3 regions of the Halobacillus sp. Marseille-Q1614 genome follow, and region 3 is predicted to be linked to each of the others. Evidence: riboswitches for the same ligand, from Rfam matches in the RefSeq annotation. Region 3 holds a riboswitch; each other region holds the start of a gene.
The links. Region 3 has a riboswitch for S-adenosylmethionine ahead of metE (5-methyltetrahydropteroyltriglutamate--homocysteine S-methyltransferase). Riboswitches for the same ligand answer to the same signal wherever they lie in the genome.
Positions count from the first base shown of each region.

Region 1 (4,286 bases), 490 kb from region 3:
GGCAATGGTGAAAAAATTGTCCACTGGAACGGAGCTTTTCATGCCAATGAATGGATTACGACACCTGTCATCATGCAATTTGTGAACGAATACTTAGCAGCTTTAACGAATAATGAGGTGATCCGAGGCCGCGCGATGTTTCCGTTCTATGACCAGGTTACCTTATCCATTGTTCCGATGGTCGATCCAGATGGCGTAGACCTCGTGCTAAACGGCGCCCCTTCTGGAAGCTTTGGCGAGGAAGCATTAAGAATAAATGGCGGGAGCACGGATTTCAGCGGCTGGAAAGCTAATATTCGCGGGGTGGATCTTAATAATCAATACCCGGCAAAGTGGGAAGTAGAAGCCGAACGAAAGCCGAAAGAGCCGGCTCCGAGGGATTTTCCTGGCTTTGAGCCGCTGACAGAGCCCGAAGCTATCGCTATGGCTGAATTAGCCGGTGATTTAAAATTTGAAAAGATGCTAGCTTTTCACACGCAGGGCGAAGTCATTTTTTGGGGGTTTGAAGGGTTGGAACCTCCACGCTCGCGCGTTATTGTCAACGAGTTTTCAAGAGTAAGCGGATATGAGCCTATCCGCTATGTCGACAGCTTTGCCGGATATAAAGACTGGTTTATCCAGGATTTCAGGCAGCCTGGTTTCACCGTAGAGCTCGGTCAAGGAATAAATCCTCTGCCGATAAGCCAATTCGATGAAATCTACCAGAAGACGCTCGGTATTTTTCTTGCCAGTATGTATATGTAAAAAGCGATGGCTCTTTATAAGAGCCATCGCTTTTTTTCTGTTAACTTTTGCTGTTGATTTTCCGGGAACCCGATCGTTATCCAGGGGCGACCGGTCACCTTCTCGAACGTGGGTTGCAGGCATCCGTTTTTAAAGCAGGAGTCTCTCAGGTTCTTTGCAAAGTCCTTTAAATCTTATCCTGATCCATATGCGCTTTATTTTCTTCAAGAATCGATAGAGCTTCTTGATAATCTTCTTCCTTCACATCAAATTGCAGAAGCTGCGTTAAGTGACCCGCTTCTTCATCCTCTTCCGCCCTTTGAGTATCTTTCTTAGGGTTAAGAAAATCTGTAAAACCAGCTACTCCTGTAACGGCAGATGTCCCGCTCTGATTGAGAACAGGAACAACCCCTTTTACATTTTTCTGTTCAGGTATAGCTTCTATGGTGTCATTTTCAATAGCAACCTTTTGCAGGGCCGCGCGTGCCCCCTCGGCATCATTTTCATTTTTAAAAAAAGCTTCAACATGCTTCTTCATTGAGTTCCCTCCTTTAAAGAATAGTGTGTCTTATTTTCACTATTCCCCAAACGACCTCAACTATAACAGGGTTATATATATGAATGCTGTGGGTTGTTAACGGCATATAAAATGGGAAGCCCGATTAAATACTGTACCAGCGGAAAGAGGGCAGGAAAATCGAGCTGTTTCCCCAGGCCCTTTCCTTAGAGTGCACTCATTTTACACAACCCTTTACACCGGATAGGTAAGAGCTATGCCCATTCAGCTGGAACTTCCACTAAAATAGCGAATCCCTGTCCGCCGCCTCCGCATAAGGACGCGATGCCTCTTCCGCCTCCACGCCGCTTCAATTCATGGATAAGGGTGAGAATTAACCGAAAGCCTGTGCCTCCAAGCGGATGGCCAATTGCAATTGCGCCGCCGTTAACGTTAACTTTATCAGGATCTAACCCTAATTCATTGATAGTTGCGATGGCTACACTTGCAAATGCTTCATTAATTTCATATAAATCGATATCTTCTTTATTAAGGCCATGTCTCCTCAGTACTTTTGAAATCGCATCGGCCGGCTTCGTATGAAGGCTTGTATCTGGTCCGGCAGTTTCTGACCAGCCGATCACTCGAGCCAGAGGCATTTTTCCAACCTGTTGAGCATACTCCTCAGTTGCCACTAGCCCGACGCTGGCTCCATCTGACATTTGTGATGCATTGCCTGCTGTGATGGTTCCCTCATCTCGAAAAGCTGGTTTTAACGTCCTTAACTTCTCCAGAGTAGAATTGAAACGAATACCTTCATCATCTTTGACCTCTCCTTTCTGTGTTGAAACCGAAACGATTTCCTCAGCCAGCCATCCTTCTTCCTGCGCTTTTGCTGCTTTTAACTGGGACTGTACAGCAAATTCGTCCTGCTCTTCGCGGGTGATTGAAAACCGTTCATTCTGCTTGTCGGTTAATATGCCCATCGACTGGTCACTAAGTGAACACCAGAGCCCATCCTGTATAAGAGAATCTGTCAGTTCAAGCGGTCCCGCTCCTGAACCATTTCTAAGTGAAGCGACATGTGGAGCGTTCGTCATCGAATCAAACCCGCCAACAACGTATAAATTCCCCTCTTCAAGCCGGACTCTTCTCGTCGCATCAATCACAGAAGCGACTCCAGCTAAACAAACATTGTTTACCGTAATGGCAGGCACTTCAAGAGAGATACCTGATTGTACGGCTACACTTCTCGCAGGGTTCTGTCCCTGTCCTGCCTGAATGACTTGAGCAAGAATGACTCCGTTTGCCTCTTTAGCTTCCGGAACACGCTTTAGAAGCTCTTGAGTGGCTTGAACACCTAAGTCCTTTGCATTTAACTTCGTAAAGCCGCCTTTCCACTTTCCAAAAGGTGTGCGGACACCTTCTAAAATTACAGCTGTCATGTTGACATGCCTCCTTAGTAGTCAAGGATGTTGACCTTCATCGGTAATTTGTATAAATCCACAGAAAAAGCCTCTTCCCAAAATGAAAGAGGCAGAAGATACTAGTTCTGACCTCTCATCTTTCGGATAATGCATCCGTTGGAAGGAGCACCGTGCCTTAAAGACCGGTTGCCGGGCGTCAAAGGGCCAAATCCCTCAGCCTGCTCTAGATAAGAAAGTGTCTACCGCTATGAAGTTAATTGCCATACTACAAATAAACCATGGCAAAGTCAACAATATTTAGAAAATTCCGCTGATATACCTAATTAAGAAAGATGCTCCTTAGCAAGAGAAAGCTGTTCTCTCACCTGTTCAAAACCAGTCCCGCCTTCGCTCGCCCGAGCAGCCACCACATGATCCGGGGCTAATTTTTCATAAATATCCTCTTCAAAAAGCTCGGAGAACTGCTGATACTCTTCTAAGGTTAAATCAAGCAGATACTTCCCCTGCTGGATTGCATATAACACAACCTGGCCGATCACCGCATGCGCATCGCGGAAAGGCAGCCCTTTCACTGCTAAATAATCGGCAATATCGGTCGCATTGGAGTAATCTTCATTAACTGCCTGACGCATATTCTCACTTTTCACTTCCATAGAAGCAAGCATCGGAGCTAATAAAGAAAGAGCCCCATCTAGCGTCTCAACCGTATCGAACATGCCCTCCTTGTCCTCCTGCATATCTTTATTGTAGGCAAGCGGAAGGCCTTTAAGCAGTGTCAGCAGTCCCATTAGGTTCCCGTAGATACGACCCGTCTTTCCGCGCAGCAGTTCGGGAACATCAGGATTTTTCTTCTGCGGCATAATGCTTGAACCCGTGCAGAAAGCATCGTCGAGTTCGACAAAATCAAACTCCTGGCTGCTCCACAGAATCAGCTCTTCAGATAATCTTGAAATATGAGTAATTAAAATGGATGAGATCGACAAGAATTCAAGAATAAAATCGCGGTCGCTGACAGCGTCCAATGAGTTTGGATAAACGTTCTCAAATCCAAGCGTCTCAGCTGCCAGCTTTCTGTCGACAGGATAAGGCGTGCCGGCAAGCGCTGCAGCCCCTAAAGGTGACCAGTCAATCCGCTTTAAACTGTCTTTAAGGCGTTCTTTATCCCGCTCAAACATCCAGAAGTAAGCCAATAGATGGTGAGCAAAAGAAACCGGCTGTGCGCGCTGAAGATGGGTATAGCCGGGAATAATCGTGTCCACATGCTGCTCAGCCTGGTCTGTCAGTGATTTTTGGACAGCTTCCACAAGCTGAATTAAGTGATTCGTTTTTTCCTTTAAATAAAGATGCATGTCTGTAGCTACCTGATCGTTACGGCTTCTTCCGGTATGAAGCTTACCTCCTACAGGGCCTATTTCATCAATAAGCATTTTTTCGATGTTCATATGAATGTCTTCGTGCGCAACAGAAAATTCTACATCGCCCTGTTCAATTTTTTTCTCAATAATTTGCAGCCCTTCTGTGATTTGATCGGCTTCTTCTTCTTTAATGATGCCGCATTTGCCAAGCATATCGACATGGGCTAAGCTGCCCTGAATATCTTGTAAAGCCAATTTAACGTCAAAGCCGATCGAAGAGGTATA
Region 1 covers NZ_CADDWH010000001.1:2,117,861-2,122,146, forward strand. The annotation lists gene HUS26_RS10750 (M14 family metallopeptidase) at 1-744, shown strand, start outside; gene HUS26_RS10755 (hypothetical protein) at 911-1,261, opposite strand; gene HUS26_RS10760 (acetyl-CoA C-acyltransferase) at 1,495-2,664, opposite strand; SAM riboswitch class I at 2,777-2,880, opposite strand; gene argH (argininosuccinate lyase) at 2,970-4,286, opposite strand, start outside.
Region 1: linked by a shared signal. The riboswitch ahead of HUS26_RS10760 (acetyl-CoA C-acyltransferase) and the one ahead of metE (5-methyltetrahydropteroyltriglutamate--homocysteine S-methyltransferase) in region 3 are both predicted to bind S-adenosylmethionine.

Region 2 (4,286 bases), 210 kb from region 3:
TCTATTTACCTGTTATCTGGAACATTGATTTAACATCATTCCCGGCGAATTTCAGTCAATAAAAGGATGAAAATTATGGACATCAGCAATGAAGCACCGGCTCCCTATACCCCCAAGGATCAGGGGTTCTGGCGGATAACGGCTGCATTAATGCTTGCTTCACTATTGGTTTTTTCCACATTGTATGTGTTTCAGCCGTTACTCCCTGTTTTTGTCAATGAATTTAATGTCAGTGCTACGCAATCCAGCCTGCTTATGTCTGCTTGTGTATTCTCAATGGTACTCGGATTATTTGTATTGGGATTTCTTGCAGACCGCTACGGACGGCTGTCAATAATGAATGTTTCTTTAGGCATAACGGTCCTTTTATTGATCGTTATGCCTTTCTCTCCTTCTTTTGGAGTCCTTGTCGCCTTAAGATTTCTTCAAGGGTTCTTCTTGGCAGGCGTGCCTGCCGCGGCAATGGGATATTTAGGGGAGGAGGTTTCTCCTAGAGACATTGGTCTTGCCATGACATTGTACATATCAAGTAATGCACTTGGTGGAATGGGCGGGCGAGTGATTGCCGGTTATTTAACAGACATTTTTGACTGGGAAACTACGATTCTGTCAGTCGCCGTCTTCGGAGTGGCAGCTGCCCTTCTTTTTATGTTCCTGCTTCCTAAGGAAAGATTTTTTGAACAGCAGAATCAGCCGCTGTGCCAGGACTTAAGGGGAATGATGATCCATTTGACTGACAAACAGATGCTTTCCCTTTTTCTAATGGGGCTGCTGCTTCAAATCGTCTTTACAGCGGTTTGGACGTATCTGCCTTTTTACTTGCAGGCGGAACCTTACAACTGGCCGCTTAAGTGGATCGCGTTTACTTATTTTGCGTATGGGCTAGGGGTGCTGGCGCCGCCGCTGGCAGGAAGAATTTCGAATCAGATCGGCCTTCCCAAAGTGATGCTCGCCGGTGTCATTTTGCTGTTATCAGGCGTATGGATGACGGTAACCGCACCTGTTGCTTTAGTTCTGATCGGGCTCGGTCTTCTTTGCATGGGATTCTTTATTGCTCATTCGATGGCAGCTGCTTTAGTCAGCAAATCTGCTAAGCATCACCGAAGCGGGGCATCCGGCTTTTATTTAATCAGCTATTACATTGGAGTAGCTATTGGCAGCACAGGGGTAGGAGCCCTGTGGGAAAATTTCCGGTGGATTGGAGTAACAGGAACGAGCCTGGTCTTTCTCCTTGTTCTGGGATTTTTGCCTTTTTATAAAAAGATGCACAAAGAGTGAGAGGCCATTTTTTTGGCTTCTCAAAATTTTTTTATTTTTTTAAAACCAACTAAAACACTAGGGATAAAAGGGTTTAGAGCATCTAATGGCCAAATTCTGCTAAAAAACCCCTTTGACAGGTGCTCCCGCATACTGTATATTTCCATATAATCACATAAACAAATATTTCTTATCCAGAGAGGTGGAGGGACTGGCCCGATGAAACCTCGGCAACAGACTTTTGAAAAAGTACTGTGCTAATTCCAGCAAGCATAACTGCTTGAAAGATAAGAAGAGTTTATAAGCCGTGGTGCTTTTCCTCTTCTTATCTTGAATAAGGAGAGGATTTTTTTTCGGTTTTTCCAATAGGCGCTGTTAGACGACAGTGTTGATTACACAGAAAAAGTAAGGGGTTCTGCGGCTTAAAAAACGGGCGGGCAAGACCCCGCAGAGAGGAGACCTGAACGTCCTCCGCTTAAGAGCGAGCAGGCTCACCCTTTTTCAGGGAAGTCAACATTAACATTTAACAGAGTCTTTTAATAAAGGGGGGTAATAAAGTGAAAGAACTCATAACTTATGATTCATTCCAGAAGGATCCTTTTGCTGGTCAAATACCTGATAAAGAAACAAAGGGAGCCTTATCTATTCTGGAATGGGCATATAACGCATATGACGACATTGTCTATGCCTGCAGCTTTGGGGCAGAAGGAATAGTGTTAATCGACTTGATTTCACGGGTGAAAAAAGATGCCCGAATTGTTTTTCTAGATACACACGTTCACTTTCAGGAAACATACGAATTGATTGACCGGATAAAAGAACGGTTCCCTGGTTTGCAGATTACGATGAAGCAGCCAAGTTTAACCCTGCCGGAGCAAGCCGAAAAACACGGAGATGAGCTGTGGCAGTCCAATCCCGATAAATGCTGTTATATCCGAAAAATCAAACCGCTCGAAGAAGCATTAAAAGGAGCAACAGCATGGGTATCAGGATTGAGGAGAGAGCAGTCTCCAAGCCGCAGTAAAACGGATTACGTAAATAAAGACGATCGTTTCCGTTCCATCAAAGTCTGTCCATTGATTCACTGGACGTGGGAGGATGTCTGGAATCATATTAAGGAAAACAATCTCCCTTATAATGATCTGCATGATAGAGGTTATGCGAGTATCGGCTGTATGCCATGCACCTCGCCGTCTGATGACCCTCATAACCGATCGGGCCGATGGCAGGGATTTGAGAAAACCGAATGTGGATTGCATACTGTTCAAGCTAAAGGCTCAGAAACATGAGCTTCCTGCTGGCAGGCTTTCTTGTCGCTTATTTCTTTGCTTTTAATGTCGGTGCCAGCGGGGCTGCCGCTACCATGGGTACTGTGTATGGAGCGGGAGTTATAAAGAGGAAGCGTATAGCCTTAATCCTGAGTGGAACGGGATGTTTACTTGGTGCTTTATGGGGAGGAGAAGTAGTAGAAACGATTGGAAAAGGTTTAATCCCAGAAGGTGCTTTAACGATTCAAGTAGCTACGATAATTTTAGCCGTTTCTGCTTTTACCCTGTATTTCACTAATATGATCGGGATCCCCCTTTCTACAAGTGAAGTAACAATAGGATCAATCGTTGGAGTAGGGCTTTCCTTACAGCAGATATATTTATTTAATTTACTGGAGATTGTTCTATTTTGGGTTTTAGTTCCCATCATCTCCTTTCTTATCGTCTTTATATTTGTATCACTATTCAATCGGTTAAGAAAATGGTTTTCCTTTCCCGCTTCCAATAAGGTGACAAAGTGCCTTTGCTTTCTATTAATACTTACAGGCTTTCTTGAAGCATTTGCTGCAGGGATGAACAATGTCGCAAACGCAGTAGGGCCTCTGGTAGGAGCAGGGGTGCTGGATAAGGAGTTAGGGCTTCTGACGGGAGGCATCTTTATTGCATTGGGCAGTATTTTTCTCGGGGGCCGGGTTCTTGAAACCAATGGGAAGAAAATTTCACACCTTACACTGTCAGACGGAATTATGGTGTCTGGGACTTCAGGGCTGTTAGTCATTGGAGCTTCCGTGTTTGGAATTCCGATTCCGATGACCCAGGTAACCACTTCCGGTATTGTCGGAGTAGGAGCCGCGAAAGACTGGAAGGGTATATGGAGGAACCAGACAATCTATCAAATTTTGAAAGTATGGGTGACCTCTCCGATTATTTCGTTAGTACTCGCATTCAGCCTTACTGAAATATTCCTAAATTCAAGTTTCTATAATGTTGCCATTATATCGGGAGGCATTCTAGCTACATTAATCATCACAAATTTCGGCCGAGGGGCCATGCTGAAGAAGCCATTTAAGGAGGAAATGAATTATGACAGTCAGTAAACCACACGGAGGACAATTAGTAAACCGAATCGTAGAAAAGGAAGATTTAGCAAAAGTTGAAATTACCAATGATATCGCTTTAGATGAAATTGCTATAAGCGATCTCGAGCTGATCGGAAATGGAGCCTACAGTCCAATTACGGGTTTCTTAAACCAGAAAGACTATGAATCTGTCGTTAACAATATGAGGCTTTCTAACGGGATCGCCTGGAGTATCCCAATCACACTGCCCGTTAACGAAGAAAAAGCTCAGGAGCTCCAAAAGGGAAGTAAAGCGACACTCTCTAAAGACGGAGAGGTTTATGGTTGGATTGACGTAGAAGAAGTCTATCAGCCTGACAAAGAGCTTGAGGCACAAAAGGTTTATCAAACGTCTGAAACAGAGCACCCTGGAGTTAAGAAGTTATTTGAACGTCCTGCTTACTACGTAGGAGGAGCGATCCATTTAGTCAAGCGCCCGCCGCGCAAGCATTCAGAAGTATATTATCTCGACCCGGCAGAGACAAGAAATGAATTTGCAGAGCTTGGCTGGGAAAAGGTCGTTGGCTTTCAAACCCGTAACCCTGTCCACCGTGCTCATGAACACATCCAGAAGACAGCTTTGGAAACCGTCGATGGTTTGTTTTTAAATCCTCTCGTTGGCGAAACGAAAAGTGATGATGTA
Region 2 covers NZ_CADDWH010000001.1:2,393,930-2,398,215, reverse strand. The annotation lists gene HUS26_RS12150 (SLC13 family permease) at 1-62, shown strand, start outside; gene HUS26_RS12145 (MFS transporter) at 76-1,278, shown strand; SAM riboswitch class I at 1,445-1,551, shown strand; gene HUS26_RS12140 (phosphoadenylyl-sulfate reductase) at 1,815-2,546, shown strand; gene HUS26_RS12135 (inorganic phosphate transporter) at 2,543-3,622, shown strand; gene sat (sulfate adenylyltransferase) at 3,609-4,286, shown strand, end outside.
Region 2: linked by a shared signal. The riboswitch ahead of HUS26_RS12140 (phosphoadenylyl-sulfate reductase) and the one ahead of metE (5-methyltetrahydropteroyltriglutamate--homocysteine S-methyltransferase) in region 3 are both predicted to bind S-adenosylmethionine.

Region 3 (4,286 bases):
GTAGAAGACAGCATTCTAGAACAAGGACAAATTGTTGACGAAGAATAGGAATTAGTTTGAAAAGGAAATGCCAATGATGAATTGGCATTTCCTTTTTTAAAATAGTGATAAATATAAAAGAAGAGGTGAATAGACAACATGAAGAAAAAATTAACAAAGAAATCACTTCTTTGGACATTAATTGTCCTCTCCTCTCTCTTTCTTTTAACCCTCGGGGTATTATGGATCAACCAGCCAGAAGAACAGGAAGAGGAACCAAGCATTGATAAGACGCACCGTGCCGATTACCATTTCACTGCACCGGACCATTGGAAAAATGACCCGCAGAAACCAATTTATTTAGATGGAAAATATCATTATTATTACCTATATAACGGAGACTATCCAAGTGGCAATGGAACCGAGTGGCGTCATGCTGTATCCAAGGATTTAATTCACTGGAAAGATGAAGGAGTCGCCATTCCAAAGTATACGAATGAAAACGGTGATCCATGGTCTGGTTCTGTTGTTGTTGATAAAAACAATACAGCAGGATTTGGAGAAGATGCTGTAGTGGCAATCGTTACGCAGCCTTCTGCTAATGGAAAACAGGAGCAATACCTTTGGTACAGTACGGATAAAGGCCAAACGTTCAACTCATATAGTGACGAGCCGGTGATGGCTAACCCTGGCGCGGAAGATTTCAGAGATCCGAAAATCATCTGGGATAAAAACACGGAAAAATGGGTGTTGCTGATGGCGGAAGGCACAAAAATTGGCTTTTACGAGTCTGAGAATCTAAAAGACTGGAACTATACCGGCGGATTTCAAACCGAAGATATTGGATTGGTCGAATGCCCTGACCTTTATATGATGCGGGCAGACGACGGTACTTTGAAGTGGGTCCTAGGGGCAAGCGCCAACGGTAAATCGATTGGTAAACCTAACACCTATGCCTACTGGACCGGTGAATATAATGGACAGGAATTTATCGCCGACAATGAAAATCCAAAGTGGCTGGACTATGGATTTGATTGGTATGGCGGCGTTACCTTTGCCGATGGAACGAGTGAGGATAAGCTAAGCTATCGTTACGCGTTAGCATGGATGAATAATTGGGATTACGCCAATAATACTCCAACGATGAATGAAGGTTTCAATGGCTTGGATTCTATCGTCCGTAAAATTGAATTAAAGAAAAGTGAGGATAATACGTATCACCTCACCTCTCAGCCTAACGAGAACTTAGACAAGTTAACGAAGTCGAAGGATTTTTATGAAAAAATCGAGGTCGATGGAGCAAAAACATTGAAATCGAAAGGGACAGCTTATCAGATTGAAGCCGATGTATCCTGGTCAGAGCTCGAGAACTTAGGTTTACGCCTTCGAGAATCAGACGATCTAACCCGGAATGTCAATGTTGGAATTTCTGCAAAAGGCAGCTACTCTTATGTAAATCGCGGGTCAACAGATCAGCCGGATGATAGCGGAGATTACGTGGAGAGCCAAGCCCCATTTGATGGCATTAAAAAGAATGTCCATTTAAAAATACTAGTAGATAAAACGAGTATTGAAGTATTTATTGATGATGGAAAAGTCGCCCATTCTCAACGAATTTTCCCTCCCCTAGAAGATGAGGGGATTACGCTGTTTTCTGAAGGTGGACAGGCTGTTTTTGAAAATGTAGCGATCAAGCACTTTCAATCGATTCATAAGCAGAACGAACCAGATCAACAGACTCCTTAACGAGGATTCCCTTTCATCAAGGAAAACTAATGTTGACAGCAAAATTTTCCCATGCTAGTATTCTTGTAATCTTAATAATAGAATCTCTTATTTAGAGAGGTGGAGGGACTGGCCCGATGAAACCCGGCAACCTATCAGCTTGTAAAAGTTGATTGAGGTGCTAATTCCAGCAAAGCTAAGGCTTTGAAAAATAAGAGGGGTGTACGTGTATAAACCTCTCACTTCGAGAGGTTTTTTATATACACGGTCCAATAACTTCATATCGTAGATCACTTAGGTGTCGGCTATGGTTAGTCGACTTAAAAGGGAAGCCCGGTGAAAATCCGGCACGGTCCCGCCACTGTAAATGGGAGCATCCTGCAAACATGTCACTAGCTTTACGCTGGGAAGACGCAGAGATGTGAAGATCATAAGTCAGGAGACCTGCCTGTAGATCAGACACTACAACCTACGAGGAATAGGGAGGTGTAACGCAGCAGGACTAGTCTGTCTTCTTAAGACGGACTGCGAACATGCGCTTATATCAATCTCTCTTGTAGACAAGAGGGATTTTTTTATGGTCTAAAAATGAACCCGGGAGGAATTAGAATGGCGAAGGCAATTAGTTCAACAATCGGTTATCCTAGAATCGGTGAAAAGCGGGAATGGAAGAAAACACTCGAACAATATTGGAAAGGCAATTTATCTAAAGATGAATTATTAACCGAAATGGAATCTCTTCGGCTGAATGATATTAAAAAGCAAAAAGCTATCGGAATTGATCTTATTCCTGTTGGTGATTTCAGCTTATATGATCACGTGCTTGATACATCGATCATGTTTGGCTTTATCCCTGAACGCTTTGGGGAGCAAGAAGATAGAGATACGCTGGACAAGTACTTTGATATCGCACGCGGTAATAAAGACGCTGTCGCCTCAGAAATGACAAAATGGTTTGATACTAACTATCACTATATTGTTCCAGAAATTGATGGGGATACGGAGCCGGCACTGACAAAGAACCGCCTGCTTCCCTACTTCCTAGAAGCGAAACAAAAGCTTGGAATCATTGGAAAACCGGTAATTCTTGGACCCATTACATTTTTAAAATTAGCCAAAGGGTTCAAACCGGAAGATTTTAATAAGCTGCTGAACAAACTTGTCCCCCTCTACATACAAGTTATAAAAGAGCTTGAAAGTGCTGGTGCTAAGTGGATTCAAATGGATGAACCTATACTGAATACGACTCTGACAGACGAGGATATTACACGATTTAAAGACGTCTATCATACGATTAATCAGGAACTGAACAGCGTAAAAATCATCCTTCAAACTTATTTTGAAGCCGTAGATGATTATGAAGAAGTCGTTTCCCTTCCAGTAGACGCCATCGGTCTTGATTTTATCCATGACGACGGAGCCAATTTAGCCGCCTTGAAAAAGCATGGCTTCCCTAGTGATAAAATTCTTGCAGCAGGGGTTATTAATGGTCGTAACATTTGGAAAGCAGATATAGACCAAACCTTTACACAGCTTGAAACAATCACTGAAGATATAGATAAAGAGCGGCTCATTATCCAGCCTTCCTGCAGTCTGCTGCATGTACCTGTGACGGTTTCTACAGAAAAGGACTTGGATCCCCTGTTAAAAGACACGCTGTCGTTTGCTGACCAAAAACTAGAAGAAACGCTTGTTTTAACAGATGGTTTAAATAAAGGGAGAAAAACCATTGAAAACAAAATACAAGAGCAGACAAGGAGTATCGAGAAACTATGGAATTCAGCTGACCGAAATAATCAAAGAGTCCAAAAGGAAGTGGAGTTTTGGAAGGAAGTAAACCCTGAACGCAATGCTCCCTTCTCCATTCGTCAAAAGATTCAACAGGATTTTTTCAAGCTTCCTTTATTGCCGACGACAACGATCGGCAGTCTTCCACAGACGACGGAAATTCGCCAGGGACGACTCAAATGGCGAAGAGGCGAATGGTCAGATAACGAGTATGGGGCTTTCATTGAAACGAATATTGCAGAATGGATCGAGCGGCAGGAAGAAATAGGACTTGATGTTCTCATCCATGGGGAATTTGAACGGAATGATATGGTTGAGTTCTTTGGTGAAAAGCTTGACGGCTTCGCTTTCACCAGATATGGCTGGGTCCAATCCTATGGATCCCGCTGCGTGAAACCTCCCATTATTTATGGTGATGTCGCTTTAAACGAACCGATGACCGTTAAAGAAATCTCCTATGCACAGTCGCTGACAGACAAACCGGTGAAAGGAATGCTGACCGGCCCGATCACAATCTTAAACTGGTCCTTTGTCCGAGAAGACCTCCAGGGATCTGAGGTCACAAAACAAATCGCTTTAGCGCTGCAGAAAGAAATTAGATGGTTAGAGGAAAACAACATTCACATGATTCAAGTAGATGAACCGGCTCTTCGAGAAGGACTGCCTTTAAAATTAAATAAGCAGCAAGACTATTTAGACGAAGCCGTTTATGCTTTTAAACTCGCCACTTCACCCGTCAAAGACAAAACGCAAATCCACACGCATATGTGCTATTCCGAATTTGGAGAGATTAT
Region 3 covers NZ_CADDWH010000001.1:2,605,118-2,609,403, forward strand. The annotation lists gene HUS26_RS13035 (glycoside hydrolase family 68 protein) at 1-48, shown strand, start outside; gene HUS26_RS13040 (glycoside hydrolase family 32 protein) at 139-1,725, shown strand; SAM riboswitch class I at 1,810-1,922, shown strand; cobalamin riboswitch at 1,984-2,171, shown strand; gene metE (5-methyltetrahydropteroyltriglutamate--homocysteine S-methyltransferase) at 2,314-4,286, shown strand, end outside.